Mesorhizobium shangrilense: one gene and its partner. The protein of the gene in region 2 interacts with the protein of the main gene of each other region in a pairwise test. Links are inferred from orthologs where the notes say so. Each region holds a gene or a part of one and is shown on either strand. Other genes may lie near its edges.

Evidence for each region. Proteins that work in one complex are often made in the same cells at the same time.
Region 1: the proteins of rho (region 2) and nusG interact in binary tests that used the Escherichia coli proteins (3 or more experiments, as listed by UniProt). The link is inferred for Mesorhizobium shangrilense from one-to-one orthologs.

The regions. Positions count from the first base shown.
Region 1 is NZ_JAQGPN010000001.1:3,394,753-3,400,212, reverse strand. Bases 2,591-5,332 are described here. They hold nusG (transcription termination/antitermination protein NusG), read left to right. Parts: upstream 2,591-3,565; coding sequence 3,566-4,099; downstream 4,100-5,332. Other genes in these bases: rplA (50S ribosomal protein L1), read left to right, coding at 4,683-5,332; rplK (50S ribosomal protein L11), read left to right, coding at 4,250-4,678; secE (preprotein translocase subunit SecE), read left to right, coding at 3,335-3,538; xth (exodeoxyribonuclease III), read right to left, coding at 2,591-2,653. Also shown: PD284_RS16395 (GNAT family N-acetyltransferase), read left to right, coding at 1-384; PD284_RS16390 (hypothetical protein), read right to left, coding at 405-704; PD284_RS16385 (class I SAM-dependent methyltransferase), read right to left, coding at 793-1,647; more of xth, read right to left, coding at 1,676-2,590; more of rplA, read left to right, coding at 5,333-5,384. UniProt on the Escherichia coli protein: Part of the processive rRNA transcription and antitermination complex (rrnTAC). The complex forms an RNA-chaperone ring around the RNA exit tunnel of RNA polymerase (RNAP).
Region 2 is NZ_JAQGPN010000001.1:744,359-749,714, forward strand. Bases 1,769-4,682 are described here. They hold rho (transcription termination factor Rho), read left to right. Parts: upstream 1,769-2,549; coding sequence 2,550-3,815; downstream 3,816-4,682. Other genes in these bases: hemE (uroporphyrinogen decarboxylase), read left to right, coding at 1,769-1,831; hemJ (protoporphyrinogen oxidase HemJ), read left to right, coding at 1,842-2,378; mnmE (tRNA uridine-5-carboxymethylaminomethyl(34) synthesis GTPase MnmE), read left to right, coding at 4,083-4,682. Also shown: PD284_RS03700 (pyruvate, water dikinase regulatory protein), read right to left, coding at 1-396; more of hemE, read left to right, coding at 797-1,768; more of mnmE, read left to right, coding at 4,683-5,356. UniProt on the Escherichia coli protein: Facilitates transcription termination by a mechanism that involves Rho binding to the nascent RNA, activation of Rho's RNA-dependent ATPase activity, and release of the mRNA from the DNA template.

The DNA.
Region 1 (5,460 bases), 2.6 Mb from region 2 along the record:
TTGCTGGCATTGGACGGCAGCCGGGCGGTCGGCTGGATGCAGATAGGCCCACGCGCCGACGTGCCCGAATGGAACAACCACCAGCGCAGCTCCGCGCCGCTGGACCGCGCCGAAATCGCAGATGATGGTGTCTGGGCGATCTCCTGCTTCTTTCTGCGATCGACGGCAAGGGGCGCCGGGCTCACGCACCGCCTAGTGGCGGCAGGCATCGACTTGGCGCGGGAAAACGGCGCGCGTCTGCTGGACGCATGCCCGATGGAGCTGTCGCGGGACGCAAGCTCGGTCGGTTTGTTCGTCGGGTCGAAGCGCGTGTTCGACAGGGCAGGGTTCGTGGAGGTGAACCGCAAGACAAACAACCGGCCCTTGATGCGGCTGTCGCTCTGAGCCAAGCGTTCCCGGTTAGCCTAGAGTGCCGCTGGATCGATCGGAAGCACGGGCGGCTGCGCATGCGGTTCGGGAGGCGATGCCGCGGCAGGCGATTGGGCGGCAGCTTCCGGGCAACCGTCCTGAACCTTTTGCCACGAAGAATTGTTGAGAACCATGTCGCATCGGGCAAGCTGCTGGCCCGTCGGCAGGCTGAGGCAGGCGACCTCGCCATGATGGAAGAGCTTGCCGTTGGCGCGACACTTGCAATCGGCTGCCGCCGGCGTCACCGCGAAATCGAGCGCGCCGAGGATGATCAGGCCGAGCAGAGCCGTCTTCATGCGACGACGTTAGCACGGAAGACTGCTTTCCGCCATCAGCAGGCCCCATCGGCCGGAGCGGCAGGCAGCGCCATCGCAGTGCGGTCGGTCAGTCGTCGACCTTGCGGAAGACGACATTGATGTACTCGCCGTCCCGAATCTCGTCGACAACGGCAAAACCGGTGCGCTTGGCGAGCACGTCGGCGGATCGGCCGGTCAGAAACAGGGTGTGAAACCGCGTGAAGGTATAGTTCTTGTCGTAGCAGGGTGAGGAGTGCGCCATGACACCGCCCGCCTTCAACAGGCCATGGAAATCCCTGAAGACCGCCACCGGGTCGCGAAAATGCTCGATGACGTTGTTTGAGAATATGCCGTCGAAGCGTCCGCTTATCTCGGCGCGCGAGCGGACGACATGGTTTCCTGACGTCGGCGCGCTCGGCTCGTAACCCCAGACATCGAACCCCCGTTCGCGCAGGGTGGAGACGGTCTTGCTCCAGATGCCGCCGCAACCCCAGTCGAGATAGAGCCCGTCCTGCCTGGGCGTCAGGGAATTGAAGGTGCGGATCTCATTCGGGGTCGAATCGGATTCCGAGTAGTAGGAGTAGAGGAACCGATAGTCGGCATCGACCGCCGCGTCGGATAGGTCCAGGTATTTCTTGGTTCCGAAGATGCAGCCGCAGGCGGGACATTCGTAGCGTTCGAGCGCGCCGCCGCCGAACACGCAATTGTCGTGGTGCAGGCCATAGCCGCTGCGCCGGTCCGTGTGGCCGCAGACGATGCAAGTCAGTTCTGCCTCGGCGAGGATAGGCTCGTATTTCTCGTCGATGACTCTCCAAAGATGGCGGGCGTACTCGACCGCGGCGTCGAGTTGCTCTTGCGCGAGGCCGCCCGGGACGCCGGCGCCGTCGCGAGACGCTTCGGTTGTGGTCGGGGTGCGGCCGAAGAGGCGATCTAGGAGTGACATGGCTCCGTCTCGATCAGGGTTGTGGTCGTCAGGCTGCCGGCGCCGAAAGCGCCAGGTCGATGGCCACCGGCACATGGTCCGACGGCTTTTCCCAGGCGCGGACGTGCTTTTCGATCGAAGCGGACGTCAGTCGGTTCGCCGCTTCTGGCGACAGCATCAGATGGTCGATGCGGATGCCGTTGTTCTTCTGCCACGCGCCTGCCTGGTAATCCCAGAACGTGAATGTGTCGCCGGCGTCGGTAACATTGCGAATCGCGTCCGTGAAACCCAGCGCGGCGAGCCGTCGGAATGACTGGCGGGTCACGGGCTGGAAGAGGGCGTCATTCACCCACTGCTGCGGGTACTTGGCGTCGACCGACTCGGGGATCACGTTGTAGTCGCCCGCCAGTACAAGGGGCTCTTCGAGATCGAGGCGAGACTCCGCCCAGCGCTCCAGCCGTTCCATCCACTTCAGCTTGTATCCGAACTTGCGCTCCTCGGTGATCGGGTTGCCGTTCGGCAGATAGAGCGAGACCACGCGCAGCGCGCCCTGGTCGGTGGAGAACACACCTTCGATGAAGCGCGCATGTTCGTCCTCGTCGTCGCCGGGCAGCCGGCGATTGACCTCGTCGAACTTCAGCTTGGAAAGAATCGCGACGCCATTGAAACCCTTCTGGCCGTGCGTTTCGACGTTGTAACCGAGCGCCTCGATTTCGGCGCGGGGGAACTGCTCGTCGACGGTCTTGATTTCCTGGAGGCAGGCGATGTCGGGCTGACTTTCCTGCAGCCAGTGGAGCAGATTGCCAATGCGGGCGCGCACTCCATTGATATTCCAGGTGGCGATCTTCATCGAAAACTCTTTCAAACTATGCGTGATGGAGAAAACCGCGGCGGACAACGATCCTTCCACACCCCGGAATTGTCGGAGGAAGGGGCTCTCGTCATGTCCGAGAGCCACGCAATTAAATGGAACCGACCCCGCACCGTCAACCGTGCAGCCCGGCATGTTCCCGTTCTTGTCGGCCATCCTGACATTGCGGGCCGCAACACGAACGAATCGGGCGACTTTCCTCCGATCATATCGGTGTCGAGGCGTCAGGCATTGGCCCGAATCGCAATCGGCGTCCGGCAGGGGCCAACGTCGTGGAGAACCGGTCCTCTCGGGGAAGGCGCCTGCGAGGCCGCCTCCGACGGCGCCGCGCAGCAGGCTGGATCGCCGTGATGGCGAGATACTGCATTTACGATCGCGCGACTGAGCGATCGACAGAGATTCCGACTTGAAGCGGCGGCAAAGACCCGTTAAAGCACGCTCGCGTCGGCAAGCCGGCGGACTAGGGGTATAGCTCAGTTGGTAGAGCGGCGGTCTCCAAAACCGCAGGTCGCGGGTTCGAGCCCTGCTGCCCCTGCCAGCCAGGCCTCGAGCCTGGGAATCATATGAGACAGCCGTTGTCGGGACGATTGGATGGTTCCGAACCGGTGCGTTTGCGTGAAACGGAGCTCGGCACTTGCATGTGGCGAGAATCGGCTTTATGTAGGCGCGACGGACACGCGGCGCGTGGAGCTGAGGGATCAGCTTGACGCGCCCAAATCGCATGGCGGAACGAAGCGCAAGTCGCGTGTAGTTTCGTCGAGATGGTGGGGCTTCACGCCTTCATCGGAAGACTGAGAAGGCCTGGCATCAACGGGTCCTCGCGAGACAGAGCGGCAGATGGCATCGAAGACCACGAACCCTTTCACGTTCTTGCAGCAGGTAAGGCAGGAGACTGCAAAGGTGACGTGGCCATCCCGGCGCGAGACCATGATCTCGACGGCTATGGTCCTGGCCTTTGCTGCGCTTGCTATGATCTTCTTCTTTGCTGCCGATCAGCTGATGGCATTTGGCGTTGAGCTGATCCTCGGCATTGGGCGCTAACACCGGTCCTACGGAGACATTATCGATATGACTGCCCGGTGGTACATCGTCCACGCCTATTCGAATTTCGAAAAGAAGGTCGCGGAGGACATCGAAAACAAGGCGCGCCAGAAGGGTCTGAGCGATCAGATCGAGCAGATCGTGGTGCCGACCGAGAAGGTTGTCGAGATCCGTCGCGGCAAGAAGGTCGATGCCGAGCGCAAGTTCTTTCCTGGCTATGTGCTGCTCAAGGCCAATCTGACCGACGAGATCTTCTCTCTGGTGAAGAATACGCCGCGCGTGACGGGCTTCCTCGGTGGCGACAAGGCCAAGCCTGTGCCGATCACGGAATCGGAGGCGCAGCGCATCCTCAATCAGGTGCAGGAAGGCGTCGAGCGGCCGAAGCCCTCGATCACCTTCGAGATCGGTGAGCAGGTGCGCGTATCCGATGGGCCGTTCGCCTCGTTCAATGGCTTCGTTCAGGAAGTCGACGAGGAGCGTGCGCGCCTCAAGGTGGAGGTTTCGATCTTCGGGCGCGCGGTGCCCGTCGATCTGGAATTCGGTCAGGTCGAAAAGGGCTGATCGAAGCCTGGCCGGATTTCCGGCCAGCGGGCGAGGGCGAGTTGTCTTCGTCGAAGTGGTGGGAGGTGAGGTTGGCTTAGCCGGCCATTCGAACCGTACCACCGAACTGCAACCGCCGGACATCCGGCATCAGAAAAGGCAGACAAAGAGATGGCTAAGAAAGTAGCCGGCCAGCTCAAGCTCCAGGTCGCTGCGGGCTCCGCGACTCCGTCGCCCCCGATCGGTCCTGCGCTTGGTCAGCGCGGCATCAACATCATGGAATTCTGCAAGGCGTTCAACGCTCAGACGCAGGAACTGGAGAAGGGTTCGCCCATCCCGGTGGTGATCACCTACTATCAGGACAAGTCCTTCACCTTCGTCATGAAGACGCCGCCGGTGACGTACTTCCTGAAGAAGGCCGCCAATCTGAAGTCGGGCTCCAAGGAGCCGGGCAAGGCGAAGGCAGGGCAGATCAGCCGCGACAAGGTGCGCGAGATCGCCGAAGCCAAGATGAAGGATCTGAACGCAAACGACGTCGAGGCGGCCATGCGCATGGTCGAGGGCTCCGCCCGCTCGATGGGCCTCGAAGTGGTGGGCTGAGACGATGGCAAAGATCGCAAAGCGTGTAGCCAAGTCCCGTGAGGGCATCGACCGCAACAAAGCCTACTCGCTCGACGAGGCGGTGAAGCTGCTCAAGGATCGTGCGTCGGCGAAATTCGACGAGACCTTCGAGGTCGCGATGAATCTCGGCGTCGATCCGCGCCATGCCGACCAGATGGTCCGCGGCGTCGTCAATCTGCCGAACGGCACGGGTCGCACCGTGCGCGTCGCCGTGTTCGCGAAGGGCGCGAAGGCGGATGAGGCGAAGGCTGCCGGCGCGGATATCGTTGGCGCCGAAGACCTGGTCCAGATCGTCCAGGGCGGCACCATCGATTTCGATCGCTGTATCGCGACCCCCGACATGATGGCCCTCGTCGGTCGCCTCGGTAAGGTGCTCGGCCCGCGCGGCATGATGCCGAACCCGAAGGTCGGCACCGTCACGATGGACGTCGCAGGCGCCGTCAAGGCGTCGAAGGGCGGCGCAGTGGAGTTCCGCGTCGAGAAGGCTGGTATCGTGCATGGCGGCGTCGGCAAGGCGTCGTTCGATGCCGAGGCGCTCGCCCAGAACATCCGCGCCTTCGCCGATGCGGTGACCAAGGCCAAGCCGACCGGCGCCAAGGGCAACTACGTCAAGAAGGTGTCGCTGTCGACAACGATGGGTCCCGGCCTGAAGCTCGATCCGTCGAGCCTCGCGCCCGCGTCCTGATGAATGGGGCGCCGGTCGTGATTGCCGGCGCCATGAAGAATTCCGGATCCCGGGAGATCGGGATCCGGAACCGGAG
Region 2 (5,356 bases):
GGTGAAGTTCAGGGCGTCGATGCGCCGGAAATACTGGGCGTCGAGCACATGCTGCGCCCCAACGCGCCGGCCTGCCGGCGCGCCGAGATAGGACTGGAACACGGCCAGCACCGGCTCCAGGACGGACACGCAGGGCAGTCCCATCTGCTGGCAGCGTTCGTCTATGGACCGGGCCAGCGCCTGGTCGACGACCGTGTAGAGGACGATGCCCGGCTCGTTCTCGACCTCCTCGAACACCTTCTGCAGCTGCCGCTCGGTGCGGATCAGGGGATAGATGTGCTCGATCGCACGCGCGTCCTTGTACTGCGCGGACGCCGCGCGGCCGGCGGCCAGCAGGGTCTCGCCCGTGGCGTCCGAAATCAGGTGCAGATGAAAGAAGCTCTGGGGTTTGTTCACAGACGATGTGCCCGACCTGTTGAAGGCTGTGGATGGCTCGCCCGAGCTGGTCCCGGGCGGCGCGGCGGACTGTATCAGAACGCCGTTTGTCCACAATTCGAGGCGGCGTGAAGTTCGATGCCCCCATGTGGAGAAGATTGTGGGCTTTCGGAATTATCCACGGAGGCTGGATTCCGGCGACCAATCGCTGGTTGATCAAGTACCTGTCTCTGCTATGCTTTTCAAGCTTGTCCCCAGTGTTCACACTGAGCGCCTGACAAGCGCTTTTCGCCGCGAAATCTCGGTTCTGGCGTCCGAGGCGTGACCTTTTGCCTACTCCCGATTCCAACAGACTCGTAGAATCAGAAGACTCTTTTCAAATAGGATTTTCTTTAAGGCTAGCCGGAAAGGACAACGCGAATTGGCCGGAAAACGGATCGTCGTAGACGTGCTGAACGGGGAAGCGAGCTTCCCTCCTCCGATCTGGATGATGCGCCAGGCCGGACGCTATCTGCCGGAGTACCGGGAGGCCAGACGCCAGGCCGGCGGTTTCCTCGACCTTTGCTACAACCCTGATCTCGCCGTGGAAGTGACCCTGCAGCCGATCAGGCGGTTCGGGTTCGACGCATCGATCCTGTTCTCCGATATCCTGGTGGTCCCGCATGCGCTGGGACGCGACCTGCGCTTCGAGGAAGGCCGCGGACCGTTGATGACGCCGATCCGGGAAGGCGAGGTCGATGAACTCGACGGCGAGGCGTTTCACGTGAATCTCGCTCCCGTCTACGAGACGGTAACCCGCCTGCGGAAGGAACTTCCGGACGAGACGACGCTGATCGGCTTCTGCGGGGCGCCGTGGACGGTGGCGACCTACATGATCGCTGGGCACGGCACGCCCGACCAGGCGCCGGCGCGGCTCTTCGCCTACCGGGCGCCCGAGGCAATGCGACGGCTGCTGAACACGCTTGCGGAGCGGTCGGCGGAATATCTGAAGCGCCAGATCGCGGCCGGCGCAGACGTGGTCCAGATCTTCGATTCCTGGGCCGGCGTGCTCGACGAGGCCTCGTTCGAGGCGTTTTGCATCGAGCCGGTGCGCCTGATCGTCGAGAGCGTGCGCCGCGAGTATCCGGACGTGCCGATCATCGGCTTCCCGCGCGGCGCAGGGGCTCTCTACGACACCTACCGGGCGCGGACGGGCGTGACCGCGCTTGGGCTGGATTGGTCGGTGCCGTGGACGCAGGCGAGAAAGCTGCAGGCCGAAGGGGCGGTGCAAGGAAATCTCGATCCGCTGCGGCTGGTGGCGGGCGGACGCGCGCTCAGCGAGGGCGTCGACGCGATCCTTTCCGAACTCGGCAACGGGCCCCTGGTGTTCAACCTCGGCCACGGGATCACCCCCGAAACGCCGATTGCGCATGTGGAGCAGATGATCGCCCGCGTGAGAGGCGCGTCGGCCAAATGAGGCGGGTGCGATGACCGGAAACGCGGTGACGGGGAGCGGTGGGTCCGCGGCGCGTCGGGCGGCAATCTCGGTCGCTGTCCTCGTCGGGCTGACGGGCGCCCTCTTCCTGCTGGCGCCGGACGGTCTCTATCCGTGGATCAAGGCGCTGCACGTGATCGCGGTGATCTCGTGGATGGCGGGAATGCTCTATCTTCCACGGCTCTTCGTCTATCACGCCGACACTGAGACCGGGTCCGCGCAGTCGGAGACGTTCAAGGTGATGGAGCGCCGCCTGCTGCGCGCCATCATCAACCCGGCGATGATCGCCAGCTGGGCGCTCGGCCTCTGGCTGGCCTGGCGGGTGTTCGGTTTCCAGGGCGGGTGGCTGCATGTGAAGCTCGCCGCTGTCGTCGCCCTGTCGGCCGTGCACGGCTACCTGTCGGGCGCGGTTCGGCGCTTTGCCGAAGATCGCAACGTGAAGCCGGCGCGGCACTGGCGGATGGTCAACGAAATCCCTACATTGCTGATGATCCTCACCGTGATCATGGTGATCGTGAAGCCGTTTTAGGCGCGGCGTCTCGAAATTGGCGGCTTGCTCTTTGCGGGGCGCGGCGCTACAAGCGCATACTTCCCTCCCCGCCTTGCGCACTCGACACATCCGTTCGGGCGTCTTCGGCACGCATCGCGTTGCTCAGGCATATCTTCCTTCGAATCTTCCTTCGACCCGAGACCCTCTCCCATGCAGGAAATGAAACTCCAGGATTTCAAGAACAAGAAGCCCACGGACCTGATCGCGTTCGCGGAGTCTCTTGAGGTCGAGAACGCCAGTGTGATGCGCAAGCAGGAACTGATGTTCGCGATCCTGAAGAAGCTTGCTTCTCAGGACGTCGAGATCATCGGCGACGGCGTGGTGGAAGTGCTGCAGGACGGCTTTGGGTTCCTGCGCTCGGCCAACGCCAATTACCTGCCCGGACCCGACGACATCTACATTTCGCCGTCGCAGATCCGGCGGTTCTCGCTGAAGACCGGCGATACGGTCGAAGGACCGATCCGCAGTCCGAAGGAAGGCGAGCGCTACTTCGCGCTGCTGAAGGTCAACACGATCAATTTCGACGATCCTGAGAAGATCCGGCACAAGATCCATTTCGACAATCTGACGCCGCTTTACCCTACGTCGCGGCTGAAGATGGAGACGGACAACCCGACCGGCAAGGATATCTCGCCGCGCGTGATCGATCTCGTCGCGCCTCTCGGCAAGGGCCAGCGAGCCCTCATCGTGGCGCAGCCGCGCACCGGCAAGACGGTGCTGCTGCAGAACATCGCGCATTCGATCACCGCAAATCACCCCGAGTGCTATCTCATCGTCCTGCTCATCGACGAGCGGCCCGAGGAAGTGACCGACATGCAGCGCTCGGTGAAGGGCGAAGTGGTGTCGTCGACTTTCGACGAACCGGCGGCGCGGCACGTGCAGGTCGCCGAGATGGTGATCGAGAAGGCAAAGCGGCTGGTCGAGCATGGACGGGATGTCGTCATCCTGCTCGATTCCATCACGCGGCTCGGCCGCGCCTACAACACGGTCGTCCCTTCCTCCGGCAAGGTTCTGACCGGCGGCGTGGACGCCAACGCTCTGCAGCGCCCCAAGCGCTTCTTCGGCGCGGCGCGCAACATCGAGGAAGGCGGTTCGCTGACCATCATCGCAACGGCGCTGATCGATACCGGCAGCCGCATGGACGAAGTCATCTTCGAGGAGTTCAAGGGCACTGGCAACTCGGAAATCGTGCTCGACCGCAAGGTGGCCGACAAGCGCATCTTCCCTGCGATGGACATCCTCAAGTCTGGTACGCGCAAGGAAGACCTGCTGGTGCCGCGCTCGGACCTGCAGAAGATCTTCGTGCTGCGCCGCATCCTTGCGCCGATGGGCACTACGGATGCGATCGAGTTCCTCATCGACAAGCTCAAGCAGACGAAGACCAACGCCGACTTCTTCGATTCGATGAACACATAGGCCGATTGGTCGGCCAAGAGCGCTGCCGCACAGGCGGCAGCGCCATCCCTTCGCGGTTCAGAGGCTCACCCTCACCGCCCCGGATTAACCAGATCCGATTCGCCTCCGCAACGATCCATGTGAAGCGCCGCTGCGCTTCGATCCGGGGGCAGAAGCTTTCGCGTGACTCGGTGATTCACGTGTGACACTGACGGCTCAACGCCCGGCGCACTCGGACAAATTGAGGTTGACGCGTGCGTCGCTCGAAGGATCATGTTCGGATCGCCGATGACGCTCTTCAAGGATACCATCTTCGCGCTTTCGAGCGGCCGACTGCCGGCCGGGGTCGCCGTCGTGCGCATATCCGGACCCCAATCTCGATTCGTTTACGAAACGATGATTGGAAGCCTGCCCACTGCCCGGCTTGCCAAGCTTGCCACGATCAGTAACCGCGGCGGCGAGCCGCTGGACCGCGGCCTCGCCCTCTGGTTCGATGGTCCGGCGAGCTTTACCGGCGAAGACAGCCTGGAGCTTCATCTTCATGGCGGCGTGGCTGTAGTCACCGCGGTGCTGCAGGCGCTGGGGGAACTCGATGACGTCCGACATGCGGAACCAGGCGAATTCACGCGGCGCGCTTTCGCACATGGAAAGCTCGACCTGGTTCAGGCGGAGGCGCTGGGCGATCTTGTTTCTGCGGAGACGGAGGCCCAACGACGCTTCGCCTTGCTCAACGCCGAGGGACGGCAGGGCGCTCTCTACCGATCATGGCGCGAACGACTGGTGCATGCGCGCGCCATGATCGAGGCCGAGCTGGATTTCGCCGACGAAGCCGATGTTCCAGGCTCTGTCGCGGACCGGATCTGGCCTGATATGGAGCGGCTGGCACAGGAGATCGCGGACCATTGTGGGCACTTCCGGCGGGCCGAGATGCTCCGGGATGGCTTTGACGTGGTCATCATCGGCGCGCCGAATGCCGGGAAGTCGAGCTTGCTGAACGCCCTGGTGCAACGGGACGTCGCCATCGTATCAAACGAGGCGGGAACGACACGCGACCTCATTGAAGTGGCGCTTGATCTGGAAGGCTACAAGGTTCGCATCACGGACACAGCGGGGTTGCGCGACGCGGAGGGCGCGGTCGAACGGATCGGCGTTGATCGCGCGATCGCCAGGGCGAGAGGAGCGCATCTGGTGGTCGAGGTGCTGGACATGAGCGAGATGGCGGCGCCCACTCTCGACGGCGCGCCCGCGCCGCAGATACGCGTGGGCTCCAAGGCGGATCTCGGGCGCGGCGATGCCGCCAACTTCGACGTCGTCATCTCGACGGTCGACGGGCGCGGTGTCGACACTTTGTTGGGCCTGATCCGTGATGCAGCGAAGGCCGCCGCGGGCGCCAGCACGGATCTCGCCCCGTCGCGACTGAGGCAGGTGTTGCTGCTGAAGGACGGAGAACGCCACATCCGGAGATCACTCCGGATGGACACCGCCTCCTTGGAACTGCGCGCGGAGGAACTGCGGCTGGCAGGCTCGGCCCTGGGGCGCATCACCGGGGACGTGGACGTCGA